Regions from separate parts of the Oceanotoga teriensis genome, predicted to be linked through region 2. Evidence: riboswitches for the same ligand, from Rfam matches in the RefSeq annotation. Region 2 holds a riboswitch; the other holds the start of a gene.
What was found. Region 2 has a riboswitch for lysine ahead of C7380_RS12410 (Na+/H+ antiporter NhaC family protein). Riboswitches for the same ligand answer to the same signal wherever they lie in the genome.

Region 1 (8,132 bases), on a different contig from region 2:
TTTTTTCTTTATTTTCTTGATATATTTTTTGAAAATTCTTTTCTTCAATAAATAATATTCCATTTTTTTCATCACCATAATAATTCTCTTCTTTTTCTAAAAAATTTAAGTCGCCTTTTAGATAAACTTTTAAAGGTGTTTTTTTCTCTGAATTTGATATATATTCTATTATTTGAAATGAGTCCATTTTTAACCCTCCATAACATCTTTGAATGTGTAATATCCATTTTTTTTATCTTTTATATAATTTACAGATTTTAATACTCCTCTTGCGAATACATCTCTTGTAAGTGCTTGATGTTTTATAGTTATTATTTCTTCAAGAGAAGAAAAATTTATTTCATGTTCTCCAAATACATTTCCTAATCTTTTAGAAGTTATATTTATTTCTTGGTCTAAAGAATTTTTTATCATTATTGCCGTTCCTGAAGGTTTATCTACTTTAAATCTATGATGTATTTCTGATATTTCTTTATCCCAATTTAGTGTTTGTTTGTTTATCATTTGAGCTGCTTTTATTAATAATTGTATTCCTATAGAGTAATTATAACTTTGTATTATAGCTGTATTTTGAGATATTTGTTTTAATTTTTCTATGTCTTTTTGTTCTAATGCTGTAGTTCCTATTATTAATTTTGATTTATATTTTTGTGTTTTTTCTATTACCTTATCTATAAGGCTTTTATTTGAAAAATCTATTATTAATTGAGGTATATCTATTTCTTCTTCTATGTTTTTATCTAATTTATATACAAGTTGGTGATTTTCTTCATCCATCAACTTTTTTATCGAATTTCCCATTTTTCCTTTATACCCTATTAATCCATATTTCATATTATTTCAACTCTTTTCATTTCTTTTTTTATTTTTTCTTCTAATTCTTTAGTAACAGATATTAATGGTAATCTTAATGTATTTTCTGTTTTATATTTTAAACTCATAGCATATTTTATCGGTATTGGATTTACTTCTTCAAACATCATATTCATTAAATTTAAATATTTATTATTTATTTCTAATGCTTCTTCATATTTTTTTTGTAAAATATTTTCTGTCATTTTTGATATTTGTTTTGGTATTAAATTTGATATAACTGATATAACTCCATCACCACCATTAGCCATTATAGGTATTATTTGATCATCATTTCCAGAGTAAAGGTATTTATTTTTAGGCTTTTCATTTAATATTTTATTTATTTGAGATATATTTCCACTTGCTTCTTTTATTCCTATTATATTTTCTATATTTTTCAAAAGTTTTATTGTAGTTTTAGGTTCTATGTTTAATCCTGTTCTTGATGGTACATTGTATAGTACTATAGGTAATTTTGTATTTTGAGATATATATTTATAGTTTTCATATAATCCATTTTGTGTAGTTTTATTGTAATATGGGGTAACAATTAATAATCCATCAGCATTTAATTCTTCAGCTATTTTATTATTTTTTAAAATTTTTTTTGTATCGTTTGATCCTGTTCCTACTATTATTGGTATTTTTTTATTGGTTATTTCGATAGCTTTTTTTATTATTTCATATTTTTCTTTTTCGTTTATGGTTGGCGATTCACCAGTAGTACCAAGTATTACAAGTGCATTTATATTGTTTTCTATTTGATCATTTATTAATTTTTCAAAGTTTTTTATATCTAATTCTTTTTCTTTATTAAAAGGTGTTATTAACGCGGTTGCTGTGCCTTTAAACATTTTTATACCTCCATTATAGTTTGTATATAGTCTTCAAATGTTTCTTTTCTTCTTATTTTTTTTATATTATCTTTTTCTATTAGATATTCTGCTGATTTTAATTTAGCATTATAATTAAATCCCATTGAAAAACCATGTGCTCCAACATCTTTTATTATTAATAGATCTTCTTTTTGAACTTTTGGTAATAATCTGTCTATTGCAAATTTATCATTGTTTTCACATAATGATCCAACTATGTCATATTTTTGTATATTCTCTTTTCTTTGTTCTAAATCTTTGTTTATTATTTCTATTTCATGATATGCTCCATACATTCCAGGTCTCATAAGATTTTGCATTCCGGCATCTACCCCAATATATGTTTTATATGTTTTTTTTATATTTATTACTTTAGTTATTAAATATCCGGCATTATTTGTTATATATCTTCCACTTTCCATATATATTTTTGGAGTATTTTCAAATTTTTTAAAACTTTTTGAATATATTTCTTGCGTTTTTTTACCAAGCTTTTGAATATCTATTTGTTTTTCTCTATTTTCATAGTTATATCCAATTCCACCGCCTAAATTTATAAAATCTAATTCTATTTTTAAATCTTCTTTTATTTGACTTACAAAACCGAATATATATTTGTATACTTTTAACAAAGTTTCTATTTCTAATTCATTTGATACCATCATTGTATGTAATCCAATTTTTTTTATTCCAATTTGTTTTATTTGTTTTAAACCTTCTTTTATCTGTTCTGGAGTATTGCCAAATTTTGACTGTTCAGGATTTCCTATTATTCCATTTCCAACTTTTAGAAGTGGGGTTATTCTCATGCTTATTGTTTCTGGTTTTTGCTTTATTTTTTTTATCATGGTTATATGTTTATAATCATCTATGTTTATTATGCATTCATTTTTTATTGCATATTTATATTCTTCTTCTGTTGTATTATTAGAAGTAAAAAATATATCTTGACCTTTATAATCAACCATTTTTGCAAGTTTTATTTCATTTATTCCACTACAATCAACACCACATTGGTTATTTTTCATTATTTTTAATATATGAGGATTAGGTGTAGCTTTTACTGCAAAATATTCTTTGAAATCTGCCCAATTAAATGCTTCTTGAAGATTTTTTATATTTTCTTCTATTTGTTCTTGAGAGTATATATAATATGGAGTTTTTTCAACTTTATTTATTTGTTTTATAGCATTATATATTTTCTTCATGATCAACACCATTTATTTTCATATGCTCTAACATTATTCTTATAGCATTTGTTGCAGCTCCAACTCTTAAATTATCTGCAACTATCCATAATGCATATTCTTTTTCTTTTATTTGCCTAATTCTACTTACATATGTTATATTACTATTTTCAACATCTTTAGGGGTCAATAAATCATTTTCATATATTTTTACATGCTCCGATTTTAATATATATTCTTTTATTTCTTCTTTATTTGTATCTTTTTTTGTTTTTATATAAACACTTTCTGAATGGCCGTAAATAACCGGTACCCTTATTGCAGTAGGAATAATATGAATTTTTGAATTAAATATCTTATTTGTTTCTTTTATAAGTTTTTCTTCTTCTGTTGTAAAATCATTTTCTAATGTTTCTCCTATTATTGGTATTAAGTTTTTGTCTATTTGTTTTGAAAATATTTTTTTATCATTTTTTATATTTTCTGACTGTTCAATAAGTTCTTTTATTGCAAGATTACCAGCACCTGAAACGGCTTGATATGTTGATACTACTATCGTTTTTATTCCTATGTTTTTTTGTATTTGATTCAAAGCTAATACCATTTGTATAGTAGAACAGTTTGGATTTGATATTATTCCTTTATATTTTTTTAATAAATGCTTGTTTATTTCAGGAACTATAAGTGGAATTTTCTTTTGCATTCTAAAAGCCGATGAATTATCTATCACTACACTTCCATGTTTTGCAGCAATAGGAGCATATTTTTTTGATACGGATGCTCCTGCAGAAAATAATACATAATCATATTCTTCATTAAAACTTTCTTGATTTAATTCTTTTACAATTATTTCTTTTTCTTTAAATTTTATTTTTTTCCCTTTTGATCTTAAACTTGAATAAAGATCTATTTTTTCAATTTTTATTTTTAATTCTTCTAATATTTTTACCATATTTTTCCCAACCGCTCCTGTTGCACCAACTACCGCTATTTTCATTTTTACACCTCCAAAAAAAAACTCTCTACGATTAACGTAGAGAGTTTATTATATAAAAAATATTTTTATATGATTTTTACGGCTCTCCACGAAATTGATTCGTGACAGTTGTATGATTGTTTATCATACACCCAAAAAATAGTTTGAGAATTCTATTTTCTTCGGCAATCTCGCCTTTCAAATCATTTCAAAGCTTTTCTCAATGCTCCATGATTTTACTTTTCTCGATTGCGCCTCCGTTTTTTATTTACTTGTATGTATATATAAATAACATAGTATTTTGACTTTTTCATTACTTAAATTTTAACATATGATTTTTTGAAATATTTTTCATTATTATTCAATATAATTTTCAGGTATTGTAAATATCTGATTTGGATATATTAAATCTGGATTTTTTATGTTATTTTCTTCGGCTATTTTCATATATTCTATTCCATACATTCTTGAAATTTTTAATAACCAATCACCTTTTATAACTTTATATTTTAAGATTATATTTTTTGCAAGATCTTTTATATTTTCCCATTTTACGGATGTATAAGGATCTACTTCTATTTTTTTATCTTCTATTAATTTCATCATTTTATGCCATTTTACTAAATTCCAATTATTTCCTATTATATTCCAATTATCATCTTTTGTTGGAAATATTATTCCATTTTTTTCTTCTTTTATATATCTTATTATCATTTCTCTTATATTTTCATCTTCTAATAAAGTTGTATAGTCTGATTTTGCTATTACTTTTGGTAATTCTTCTTGAAATATTATCCCTGGAGTCAATAATTGTGTATTAGCTCTATAATTATTGACAGCTATATTTATTTTATCTTTTTCTTTTATTTCTTCATCATTCATATATTTTAAATTTTTTATTCTATTTCCATTTGGTTGAGATATGTCTATTTGATATTTTATTCCTGTAAACATGTCATACAAATATCCGGGTCTTTGAGTAAAAGATATTGTTAAATCATCATTCTGATATTGATTATAAAACTCTACACTCCATTCCATATACTCTTTCAATTGTTTACCTGTCATTTGTAATACATATAAAGTATTATCAAATTTGTATATTTTTGATATATCAGCCTTTGTAATAGATCCTTTTTTTATATTTGCATCTTCTCTAAATGCAGCAGCAGCAGATATAAAAACATTTTGTTCTGTTAATTTGTTTGCATAGTATATTTGAACTTTATTTATTAAATCTATCATTGCTGATGGTTCAAGCCATACTTGAGGTATATTTTCTATTTGATTTGGTTCTACAAGATCTCCTCCCATTAAAGTTCCTATTACTGTATCAGCATCTTTTAAGGCTTTTTCATGGTATGGTTTTAATATTTCTACAATTTCCGGATCCGGTTCTATTGTTTTTTCTTTTGTCTGTATGTCTATTAAACTTATTTTTATATCTTCTTCTCTATTTTTTATTTCATACTTTCCATTTTCTTTTGTGAAAGTAACTTCTATTTTTGCTAAGGTTTCTCCCCATTTTCCAGGCTCTATTATAGGAATCATTTTTTCTTTAATTTGATTTTGTGGTTTTTCATATATTTGACCATTTGAATAATAATATGATTGAATTTTCTTATGGTCATGTCCAAATATAAGTGCATCTATCTCTTGATTTTTATTCAGGATATTTTTTATTCCTGTAATATCTTTTTCATCTGTTTTCATTCCTATATGATTTACAGATAATATAAAATCTACATTTTCTTTAATTTCATTTATTATTTTTTTTGTCTCTATTGCTGGATCTGTAACTGTATAACCATTTAAATTTTCTCTATCCCATTTCATTATATCCGGATGGGTTGTTCCTATTATTCCTATTTTTATTCCATCTTCTATTTCTAATATTGTATATGGTTTTACAAGTCTATTACCACTTTCATCATATATATTCGATGAAATTACTTCATTTTTGAACTCTTTAATTATTTTTTTTAATGGTTCTATGCCAAAGTTAAATTCATGATTTCCAAGTATCCAAGCATCATAATTTATGTAATTCATAGCTTCTATTATAGGATTTTTTGTTTCATTTATAAATATATCAGCATAATTATCTTGTATTGTATCTCCAGCATCTACAACTATTGTATTTGGATTTTTTGTTCTTATTTCTTTAACTATTGTAGAAATTTGAGCTAATGATCCTTTTTTATTTTCACTTCTTATAGCATATTCATAAGGCATAAACCTTCCATGTATATCACTCGTAGCTATTATTATCATATTTATTTTTTTGCCGTTATCTGAATATTCTATTTTTTGTTGTATATTTGTAGATTCATCAGTTATTTCATCAATTTTTAATTTATCATCTGTGGATTCATCACTTATTTCATTATTTATTTTTTGATCATCTTCATAGAGTTTTTGGAGATTTGTATCTTCATTTTGACTTTTTATCTGTTCTTCCTTGTTTGAATTCATATTTAATACAGAGAATAATATTATCAATATAATAACTATTATTATAGATAATATTAGCCATATTTTATTATTTTTCTTTGCCATAAAAATCTCCCCCTTATTTTCATTAGAATAATATTATAATTTAGTATATTTTTAATTGATATACATTAATTATACATTAACCTTATGAGTGTATCAACTATACAATTTTAAAATTTTTTATTTTATTCCATATTTTTTATTAATCTCTATGTTATAATTCTATTATATATCATATTTTCGTTAAGGGAGTATTTTTTATGAAAGACTTTTTTAGAGAACTATGGAAACCTATTTTGTTAATATCAATAGTTCTGTTTTTTATGATCATTGGAAGCACTATGGATGTAGAGAAATATTTGAATATTTTACTTAATTTCATTAATTCTTTCTCCAATAATAATTTTATTATTTATTCAATAATATTCATTATTGCTGTTATAATGGCTGTTCCTGGTTCTATATTGTTTGTTTTAACTTCTATTAATTTTGGAAGTTTTTATGGTTTTTTTATTAATTCTTTTTCCTCTACATTGGGAGCTTGTTTTGCCTTTTTAATTTCAAGGTATTTTGCTCAAGATTCTATTAAAAATTTTTTGTCTAAAAAACCTAATTATAATAAAATATACGAATTAACTGCCTCAAAAGGAACTACTTTTATAGCAATTACACGGTTAATTCCTATTTTTCCATTTAATTTGATGAATTATATTTTTGGATTGACTAAAGTTGATTTTTATAAATATGCTTTTTGGACTTGGATTACTATGATGCCAAATATTTTATTGTATACATTAGCTGCTGATATAATAAAAGGATTTTTAACTGGGAAAACTTTATCTATAATAGGATTTATAGTTATAATTGGAAGTATTTTTTTACTTCATTTTGTGACTCAAAAAATTAAAGATAATATTTGAATTTAAAATAAAAAAAGTTGGAATTAATTCCAACTTTTTTTATACTCCTTCTTTTAAAAATTTAAATTGTGTCATATATAATTCATAATATTTTCCTTGTTTTTCCATTAATTGCATATGTGTTCCCATTTCTTCTATTTCTCCATTATCTATATAAAATATTTTATCACAATCTCTTATAGTTGATAATCTATGAGCTATTATGAAAGATGTTCTATTTTTTAATAGTTCTTTTATTCCTTGCTGGACTTTTTGTTCTGTTTCTGTATCTATGTTTGAAGTTGCTTCATCAAGTATTAATATTTTTGGATTTGCTATCATAGCTCTTGTTAAAGAAATTAATTGTCTTTGACCTACTGATAATCTTGTTCCTCTTTCATTTACATTTGTATCATATTTTTTTTCTAAATTTTGTATGAAAGTATGAGAACCAATAGCTATTGATGATTTTACTATTTCTTTTTCATTTATATTTGGGTTTGAATAAATTATATTTTCTTTTATTGTAGTTGAAAATAAAAATGTATCTTGTAACATTATTCCCATTTGTTCTCTATAACTTTCTATTGAATAATCTTTTATATCTTTACCATCTACAAGTATTTGACCTTCACTTGGATCATAAAATCTACTCAGCAAATTTATTATAGTAGTTTTTCCAGCTCCAGTTGGACCTACGAGTGCTATTGATTCTCCTTCTTTTACTTTAAAATTTATAGATTTTAAAACCTTTTTTTCTCTATCATAGGAAAAATTCACGTCTTTAAATTCAATTTCTCCTTTTATTTCAGGCATTTTATTTTCTTTTGTATCTTTAACTGAT
Region 2 (8,132 bases):
TCTTTAAATTTACAGAGATTATTGAAGATATAATCGCCGTATTTATAGAATGTGCTGTTAAAGCTTCATCACCTATTGCATGAAAAAGATTTAAAACTATATTTTCTTCTTCAACAAAAGTTGAGTATATATCTTTTACTAATGTATTTAATTCTTCTGAGTTTTCATTCAATTTTGTTATATCTTTTACTTTTTCGAATTGATTAGTCCATGACTCATATTTTTGTTTTTCAACTACTGGAGGTATTTCTTTAAATATTATCTTTATATCTTTATCCATTTGAAAATCGTCTTCATCATAAACATATACCATTTTTATAGAATAATTTTTTAATTGTTGTATATCATGAGCAGTTAGAACTGTTCCTTCTGATAATAATATAATAGAATTTTTTGTAACATCCTCAGCAATTACATAACCTGGTTGTAAATCAGAAAATAAAACCTTTCTCATAATAAGTCCCCTCCATAATTAACCCTTTATTCGGGATTTAACATAGATGTATATCTATTAGAAGAAAATATAATATTTGAAGCTTCAATAACATCTTCCATTTGTACTTTTTGGATTTTTTCAACAATTTCATCTATATTTACAATTCTTCCATAAGTTAAATAAGAATCCAATGTGTTCATTCCAAGTGCTACATTACTTTCAATGTCTATAGTTAATCTACCTATTAATCTTTTTTTACCATAATTAAACCACTCATTTAAATCTTTTCTATCACTAAAATTATATATGGTTTCACTTAATCTATCATTATAATTTTTTATATTCTCAGATGTAGTAGCAGCAAATATCAAAAATAATCCATTTTCTCTATAGGCATTGTAATCCGTAGCAATCTCATATACTAATCCTTCTTCTTCTCTTATTTTATTGAATAAAAGAGAACTCATCCCACTTCCTAATAAAGTGTTCAATATGAGACTTGGATAATAATATTCACTTTTTTTATTTGGAGCTTTAAATGCATTTATTATATAATTTTGAGATAATTCTTTCTTTGTCTTTTTTATTAATATATCTTCTTTTTTTAATATCGGACTTTTAAAGTCATTATTAATACCAGACTCTCCAATATTCATCTCTTTAAATTTTTTCAATATTTTTTCTTCATCAAATCCTCCAGAAACTACAACTATTGTATTTGAAGGATTATAATGTTTTTTGTAATAAGGATAAAGTTTTCTATTATTTAATTCTCTAACGGTATGCTTATATCCTATAACAGGTCTTGCAAAATCTTCATCGAAAATATTTTTAGAAAGATTTTCAAAAGTTAAATCTACTGGATCATCTTCATACATTGCAATTTCTTCAAGTATTACATTTCTTTCTTTTTCTATGTCTTCATCTATGAGCGTAGCATTAAAAGTTATATCGGAAAGTATATCTATAGCTGTTTCTATTTCTATACTTGGAACTTTTGAGTAAAAAACTGTCATGTTTCTTGTAGTAAAAGCATTTAAACTTCCACCAACTTCTTCAAGAGGTTTTTTTATCATTATATTATTTCTATTTTTAGTTTTTCTAAAAACTGTGTGTTCTATAAAATGAGATATTCCAGCTATTTCTTCTTTTTCATGAGAAGAACCTGTTTTTACACAGTACATAACAGCAGCACTTCTCATAGTCTTTCTTGGGAGAAGTATAACATCCATGCCATTTTTCATTTTATGTAAACTGTACAAAATTAATTACCCCCATTTTCTTTTTCTATATCTTTATCTTTTTTTTCATCATTATTTGAATCATTTTTATCATTTGAAGTTTTCTCTGGTCTTGGAGCACGTTTAGGTTTTTCATATCCTTCTTCTTTTAATTGGAATTTAGATTGAGATTCTATACTTATTACTTCTACATTTATTTTATCATCAATTTTTAATTCAGTTGGTTTTTTTGACATATTTGAAATATGTAATAATCCTGATTTTCCAGGCAAAACTTCCACAAAAACTCCGTATTTTTCTACTCTTTTTATTTTTCCTTCATATACTTTTCCTTTTTCTATTTCAGATACGAGACCTGTTATATATTTTATTGCTTTATCTACCATATCTTCAGCCATACCACTAACTTTAACAATTCCTTCATCATCAATGGATGTCTCTGTATTATATGTCTCATTTATTTTCTTTATTATTCTTCCACCAGGTCCAATGACATCTCCAATTTTGTTTACTGGTATTGTAATAGTTTTTATTTTAGGTACAAATGGAGAAAGTTCTGGTCTTGGTTCAGATATAGCATCATACATTAAATTTAATATTTTTAATCTTGCAATTTTAGCTCTATCAAGAGCTTCACGCATTATTTCTTCATTTACTTTATCAACTTTTACATCCATCTGAAAAGCTGTTATTCCTTCTCTCGTTCCAGTAACTTTAAAATCCATATCTCCTAAATGATCTTCAATTCCAAGAATATCAGTTAACACTACATTTTTATCTTCTTCAAATATTAAACCCATGGCAACACCAGCAACATGTTTTTTTAGAGGTATTCCGGCATCCATCATGGACAAAGAAGCTGAACATACTGTAGCCATAGAAGATGAACCATTTGATTCTAATATTTCAGATACAACTCTTATTGTATATGGAAATTCAGATTCTGAAGGTATTAAATTTTTATGTGATCTTTCTGCAAGATGACCATGACCTATCTCTCTTCTTCCTGGGCCTCTTAAAGGTCTTACTTCTCCAGTTGAAAATGGTGGAAAATTATAATGTAACATAAATCTTTTATCTTCGTCAGAAAAAATAGTATCAACCATTTGAACATCCATAGGTGCTCCAAGTGTTGTTATTCCTAAAGATTGAGTCTCTCCTCTAGTAAAGAGTGCAGAACCATGAACTCTTGGAATGACTCCTATTTCACATGTAATAGGTCTTATTTCGTCTATCTTTCTTCCATCGGCTCTTTTATTATCATCTACTATAGATCTTCTCATGAGTTTCTTAAATATTTCTTCATAAGTTTCTTTTAAATAACTTTTCTTTTCAAGATAAAATTCTTCTGTCCATTTATCAAGATATAATTCTTCAAACTTTTCAAATACTGAATCCTTGAATTCCTTTAGTTTTTTATCTTTATTTTTTTTACCTTCTACCATAAGCGCTTCAAAAAGAGTTTCTTTATTTATTAAAGATTTAAAATCATTTATAAACTCTTCAGGATATTCTGGCACTTCAACTTCCCATTTTTCTATATTAAATTCAGATATAATTTCTTCTTGAATAGATATTATTTCTTTTATAGCCTTATGAGAAAAATTCAATGCTTCAACCATAATTTCTTCACTAACTTCATGTGCTTCTCCTTCAACCATTGTAATAGCTTCTTTTGAACCAGCAACAACTATGTCTATTTCTGATTTTGAAAGTTGTTCTTGAGTTGGAAAAGCTATATATTCTCCATCAATCAATCCTACTCTAACACCAGCTACAACACCGTTAAAAGGTATTGGAGATATATTCAAAGCAAGAGAAGCTGCTGCTATACTCCAAGTTTCAATAGAATCATCATTTAACATAGAAAAAACAGTTGATATTACCTGTATTTCATTATGAAAATCCTTTGGAAATAAAGGCCTTATAGGTCTATCTATAAGTCTTGAAGATAAAATAGCTTCTTCAGATGGTCTTCCTTCTCTTTTAACGAATCCACCAGGAATTTTTCCTATTGCATAAAATTTTTCTTTAAAATCTACTGTTAAAGGTAAAAAATCTGTTCCTGGTTTAGCAGTTTCAGATGCATTAACGGTTAATAATATTGTAGATTCGTTAAAAGTCAACAAGATAGAACCATGTGATTGTTTAGCCATTTTTCCATTTTCGATTCTAAGTTTTCTTCCGAATATTTCTTTTTCCCAAAATTTCATTCATTTCACCTCTCTGTATTAATTCATTTCATTATATTCTACCATATTTTATTGATTTTAATAACAAAAAAGCAGGGTTATTCTACCCCGCTTTGATTATCCTCTTATTTGAAGTTTTTTTATCATTTCTTGATATAATTCTGGTTTTTCCTTTTTCAAGTATTTAAGCATCTTTCTTCTCTTTCCAACCATTGACATCAAACCTCTTCTTGAATGAAAATCCTTAGGATGTTTTTTTAAATGATCGGTTATATGTTTTATCCTTGCAGAAAGAATAGCAACTTGAACTTCAACAGATCCCGTATCCTTTTGATTAATTTTAAATTCTTCTATAAGTTCTTTCTTATAGTCTTGTTCTAATCCTCTAGCCATCTTAATATCACTCCCAAATTTTATTCCTAAAACCAAGTAAAGGGTATTTAATCCACTAAACTGAGTAAAGGTAATATAATTATACAATATTTTATAATAAAGTGTCAATGAACTTTATGTTATAATTATAGTAATAACTTTTATTGTTTGAGGTGTATTTATGAATATTTCTATTTTTTCTTTTTTATTTAAAGATGTAGATTTTTTTAAAATGGCTTATGATATTAGAAAAAAAGTCTTTATCGAAGAACAAAATGTACCACCAAATCTTGAATTAGACGGTTTAGATGCAGGTTGTATTCACTATGTTCTTATACATGACGAAAATCCTGTTTGTACTGCAAGAGTAAGATATTTAAATAGTTCTGAAGTTAAACTCGAACGTGTTGCAACTATATATGAATTCAGAAAAAAAGGTCTCGGGAAAGAACTTATTAACTATATTGAAAGTGATTTATTGAAAAGAAAAGTAAAAAAGATAACTTTGAATTCTCAACTTTCTGCAAAAAAATTTTATGAAAAATTGGGTTATAAATCTATTTCAGATATTTTTTTAGAAGCTGGAATTGAACATTTAAAAATGGAAAAATATTTATAAAGTTACCTTATTTACATTTATTTAATTGAATTATTTTTTTTTGATGTTATAATCTGTACGAAGTTAATATGTTTGTAAGAACGGAGGAGCACTAAAGATCAGTAATCTAAATTGAAATCTTGAGGAAGATATGATTTAGATGAAAGGCGATAGTGCCGAAGAATATGAGTTTTCCTCAACTCATACTTCTGGTTATAAAGAAAATATCTTTATAATTGTCACGCTTTTGTGGAGAGCCGTTCAGCTAATTTGTCATTTAATTAGTGCTTCTCCACAGGAGAAGCACTTTTATTTTATCATTTTTTGAAGGAGTTGTTTTTTTATGGATTATGGTTTTTGGTCTCTAATTCCACCTATCGTGGCAATTGGTTTGGCTTTTTTAACCAAAAGGGTTTTATTATCACTTTTTGCTGGAATTTTATCCGGTGCTTTAATCGTCACTCATGGAAATATTATAGATGCTTTTGTAAAAATAATAAAATTAATGTGGGATAATTTAGAATTTTCTAATTTTAAATCCTTTGAATCATTTAATGATTCTTGGAATTTATTTATTTTATTATTTTTAATAATTCTTGGAATAATGGTAGCTTTGATATCAAGAGCTGGTGGTGCTCTTGCTTATGGAAATTGGGCATCTAAAAAAATAAATTCAAAAAAAGGTGCTTCTTTATCAACTTTTTTACTCGGAATTTTAATATTTTTAGATGATTATTTCAATTCTTTAACAGTTGGAACTGTAATGAAACCTGTTACTGATAAACATAATATTTCTAGGGCTAAATTAGCTTACATAATAGATTCAACAGCTGCCCCAATTTGTATAATTGCACCTATATCAAGCTGGGTTGCAGAGGTTATTTCACAATTAACTCAATCAGGAGTTGGCACAGGTGAACTTTCTAATTTTAATCCTTATAATGTATTTTTAAGTTCTATATTTTTTAATTCTTATGCAATCTTGACAATTTTTATGGTTATACTAATAAGCGTTAAAAAATTTGATTTTGGCCCTATGTATGAACATGAATATAATGCTGAATTTAATAATGATTTATTTAATGGTAATAAAGATGCATCAAACGAAGTTGAAATGGATGTTATTCCTGGTAAAAATGGTAAAGTTATTGATTTAGTTCTCCCGGTTCTCGTATTAATTATATCTATAATATCTTTTATGCTTTATACAGGAGATTTTGTTTTATTTGGCGGAGAAAATAATCTTGCAGTAGCTTTCGAAAATATGAATTCTGCTTTTGCATTATTCTGGGGTGGGTTAATTTCTTTAATTTTTACTATAATTTATTTTTTAATTAGAAAAACTATAAATTTTAAAGAGTTCGGTTCTCTATCTTATAAAGGTTTTAAAATGATGCTACCAGCAATAAAAATATTAATATTTGCATGGACAATAGGATCTATTATAAGAAACGATCTTCAAACTGGAGAATATATCGTAAGTCTTGCAAGTGATAATTTCCCTATAGAAATAATGCCTGCATTATTTTTTATAATATCTGGAATTGTATCTTTTTCAACCGGAACAAGTTGGGGAACTTTTGGTATACTCATTCCAATAGCAATCCCTATGGCTTTACATACAGGAAGACTTGATTTAATAATTCCTATGGTATCTGGTGTTCTTTCTGGTGCAATATATGGAGATCATGCTTCACCTATATCAGATACTACCATATTGAGTTCAACAGGAGCAGGTTGTCATCATATAGATCATGTTCAGACTCAATTTCCATATGCAACCACAGTTGCAATAATATCATTTACAGGTTTTTTAATAGTTGGTTTTTTAGCTAAGTTTGGATTATTAATTGCAGGATCCATTAGTTTAATTTTTGGATTTATCACCTTATATTTTGCAGTAAAAATATTACATAATAAAACAGAAAAAAAATATTCTAAAAATATATCAAAATAAAAAAAAGAGTTAGTTCATATCACTAATATTGAACTAACTCTTTTTTATTTTTATTTATGCATTTTTTTACTTTTTTTTGCGTTTGAATAAACTCTAAATCCACCATTTAAATTATAAACTTTATAACCATTCAATTTTAAAATCCTATATGCAATATATCCTCTTAATCCCATTGTACAATAAGTTATATAAGTTTTATCTTTTTCAAGCATATTCAAATTTTTTCTCAATTCAGATAATGGAATATTTATAAAACTTCCCTCTTTTATTATATTATTATCATTTATTTCATCTTTATTTCTGACATCTAATATAATATGATTTTCAATTTCTTTAATTTTATCCCAATCAATAACTTCTATATCACCTTTGATTATATTATTAGCAACAAAACCTGCATAATTAACAGGATCTTTTGCTGAACCAAAAGGCGGTGCATAGGTTAATTCTAATTCTTCTAAATCCCAAACTTTTAATCCAGCTTTTATCGCTGTTGATATAACATCTATTCTTTTATCGACTCCATCTTCTCCAACAGCTTGAGCGCCAAATATCTTTCCATCTCTATTAAAAAGGATTTTTAAAGTTATAAGAGAAGCACCAGGATAATATCCGGCATGAGACTTTGAAGTGGTAATAGAACTAATATAATCTATTTTCATTGCTTTTAGTCTTTTTTCATTTAACCCAGTCGATGCGATAGTCATATCAAATATTTTAGCAATAGAAGTTCCCAAAGCTCCTTTATATTTTTCTTTATTTCCATAATATATATTATTAGCTGCTATTCTTGCTTGTTTATTAGCTGGACCTGCAAGAGGTATAAGGTTCTTTTGTCCACTTATTAAATTATTAATTTCAACAGCATCACCAACGGCATATATATTTTCACATGAAGTTTGCATATATTCATTTACTTTTATTCCAGTATTACCCAATTCTAAACCGCAATTCAAAGCCAATTCTTTTTCAGGTATTACACCTGTTGACATTATAATTACATCAAAGTTTTTACTTTCTCCATTAGAAAATAACACTTTTAAAAAATTATTTTCCTTTTCTATTTTAGTAACAGCATTTGAAAGATTTAATTTCAAGCCTTTATCATTACAATGATTGTGAATTATAGAAGCTATTTCATAATCAACAGGTGTCATTAATTGATCGGCCATTTCAACTATTTCAACACTTTTACCTATATGTAATAAATTTTCAGCCATTTCTATACCTATAAATCCTCCACCAACAACAAGAATTTTTTCTCTATTTTTTATATATTCTTTTATATTATCCATATCTTCAACATTTCTTAAAACAAAAACACCTTCACTTTGAA

Region 1: it holds a riboswitch for lysine, as region 2 does, so the genes downstream of both, C7380_RS05610 (aspartate-semialdehyde dehydrogenase) here and C7380_RS12410 (Na+/H+ antiporter NhaC family protein) in region 2, are expected to answer to the same signal.

The regions. Positions count from the first base shown of each region.
Region 1 is NZ_QGGI01000006.1:62,307-70,438, reverse strand. Features, by position in the region: gene dapD (2,3,4,5-tetrahydropyridine-2,6-dicarboxylate N-acetyltransferase) at 1-187, opposite strand, end outside; gene C7380_RS05625 (4-hydroxy-tetrahydrodipicolinate reductase) at 190-834, opposite strand; gene dapA (4-hydroxy-tetrahydrodipicolinate synthase) at 831-1,709, opposite strand; gene lysA (diaminopimelate decarboxylase) at 1,712-2,938, opposite strand; gene C7380_RS05610 (aspartate-semialdehyde dehydrogenase) at 2,922-3,914, opposite strand; lysine riboswitch at 3,986-4,161, opposite strand; gene C7380_RS05605 (5'-nucleotidase C-terminal domain-containing protein) at 4,251-6,452, opposite strand; gene C7380_RS05600 (TVP38/TMEM64 family protein) at 6,650-7,309, shown strand; gene C7380_RS05595 (ABC transporter ATP-binding protein) at 7,349-8,132, opposite strand, start outside.
Region 2 is NZ_QGGI01000026.1:14,990-23,121, reverse strand. Features, by position in the region: gene C7380_RS12435 (HD-GYP domain-containing protein) at 1-454, opposite strand, end outside; gene C7380_RS12430 (M16 family metallopeptidase) at 481-1,698, opposite strand; gene C7380_RS12425 (polyribonucleotide nucleotidyltransferase) at 1,701-3,890, opposite strand; gene rpsO (30S ribosomal protein S15) at 3,987-4,262, opposite strand; gene C7380_RS12415 (GNAT family N-acetyltransferase) at 4,423-4,860, shown strand; lysine riboswitch at 4,934-5,107, shown strand; gene C7380_RS12410 (Na+/H+ antiporter NhaC family protein) at 5,183-6,796, shown strand; gene C7380_RS12405 (FAD-dependent oxidoreductase) at 6,847-8,132, opposite strand, start outside.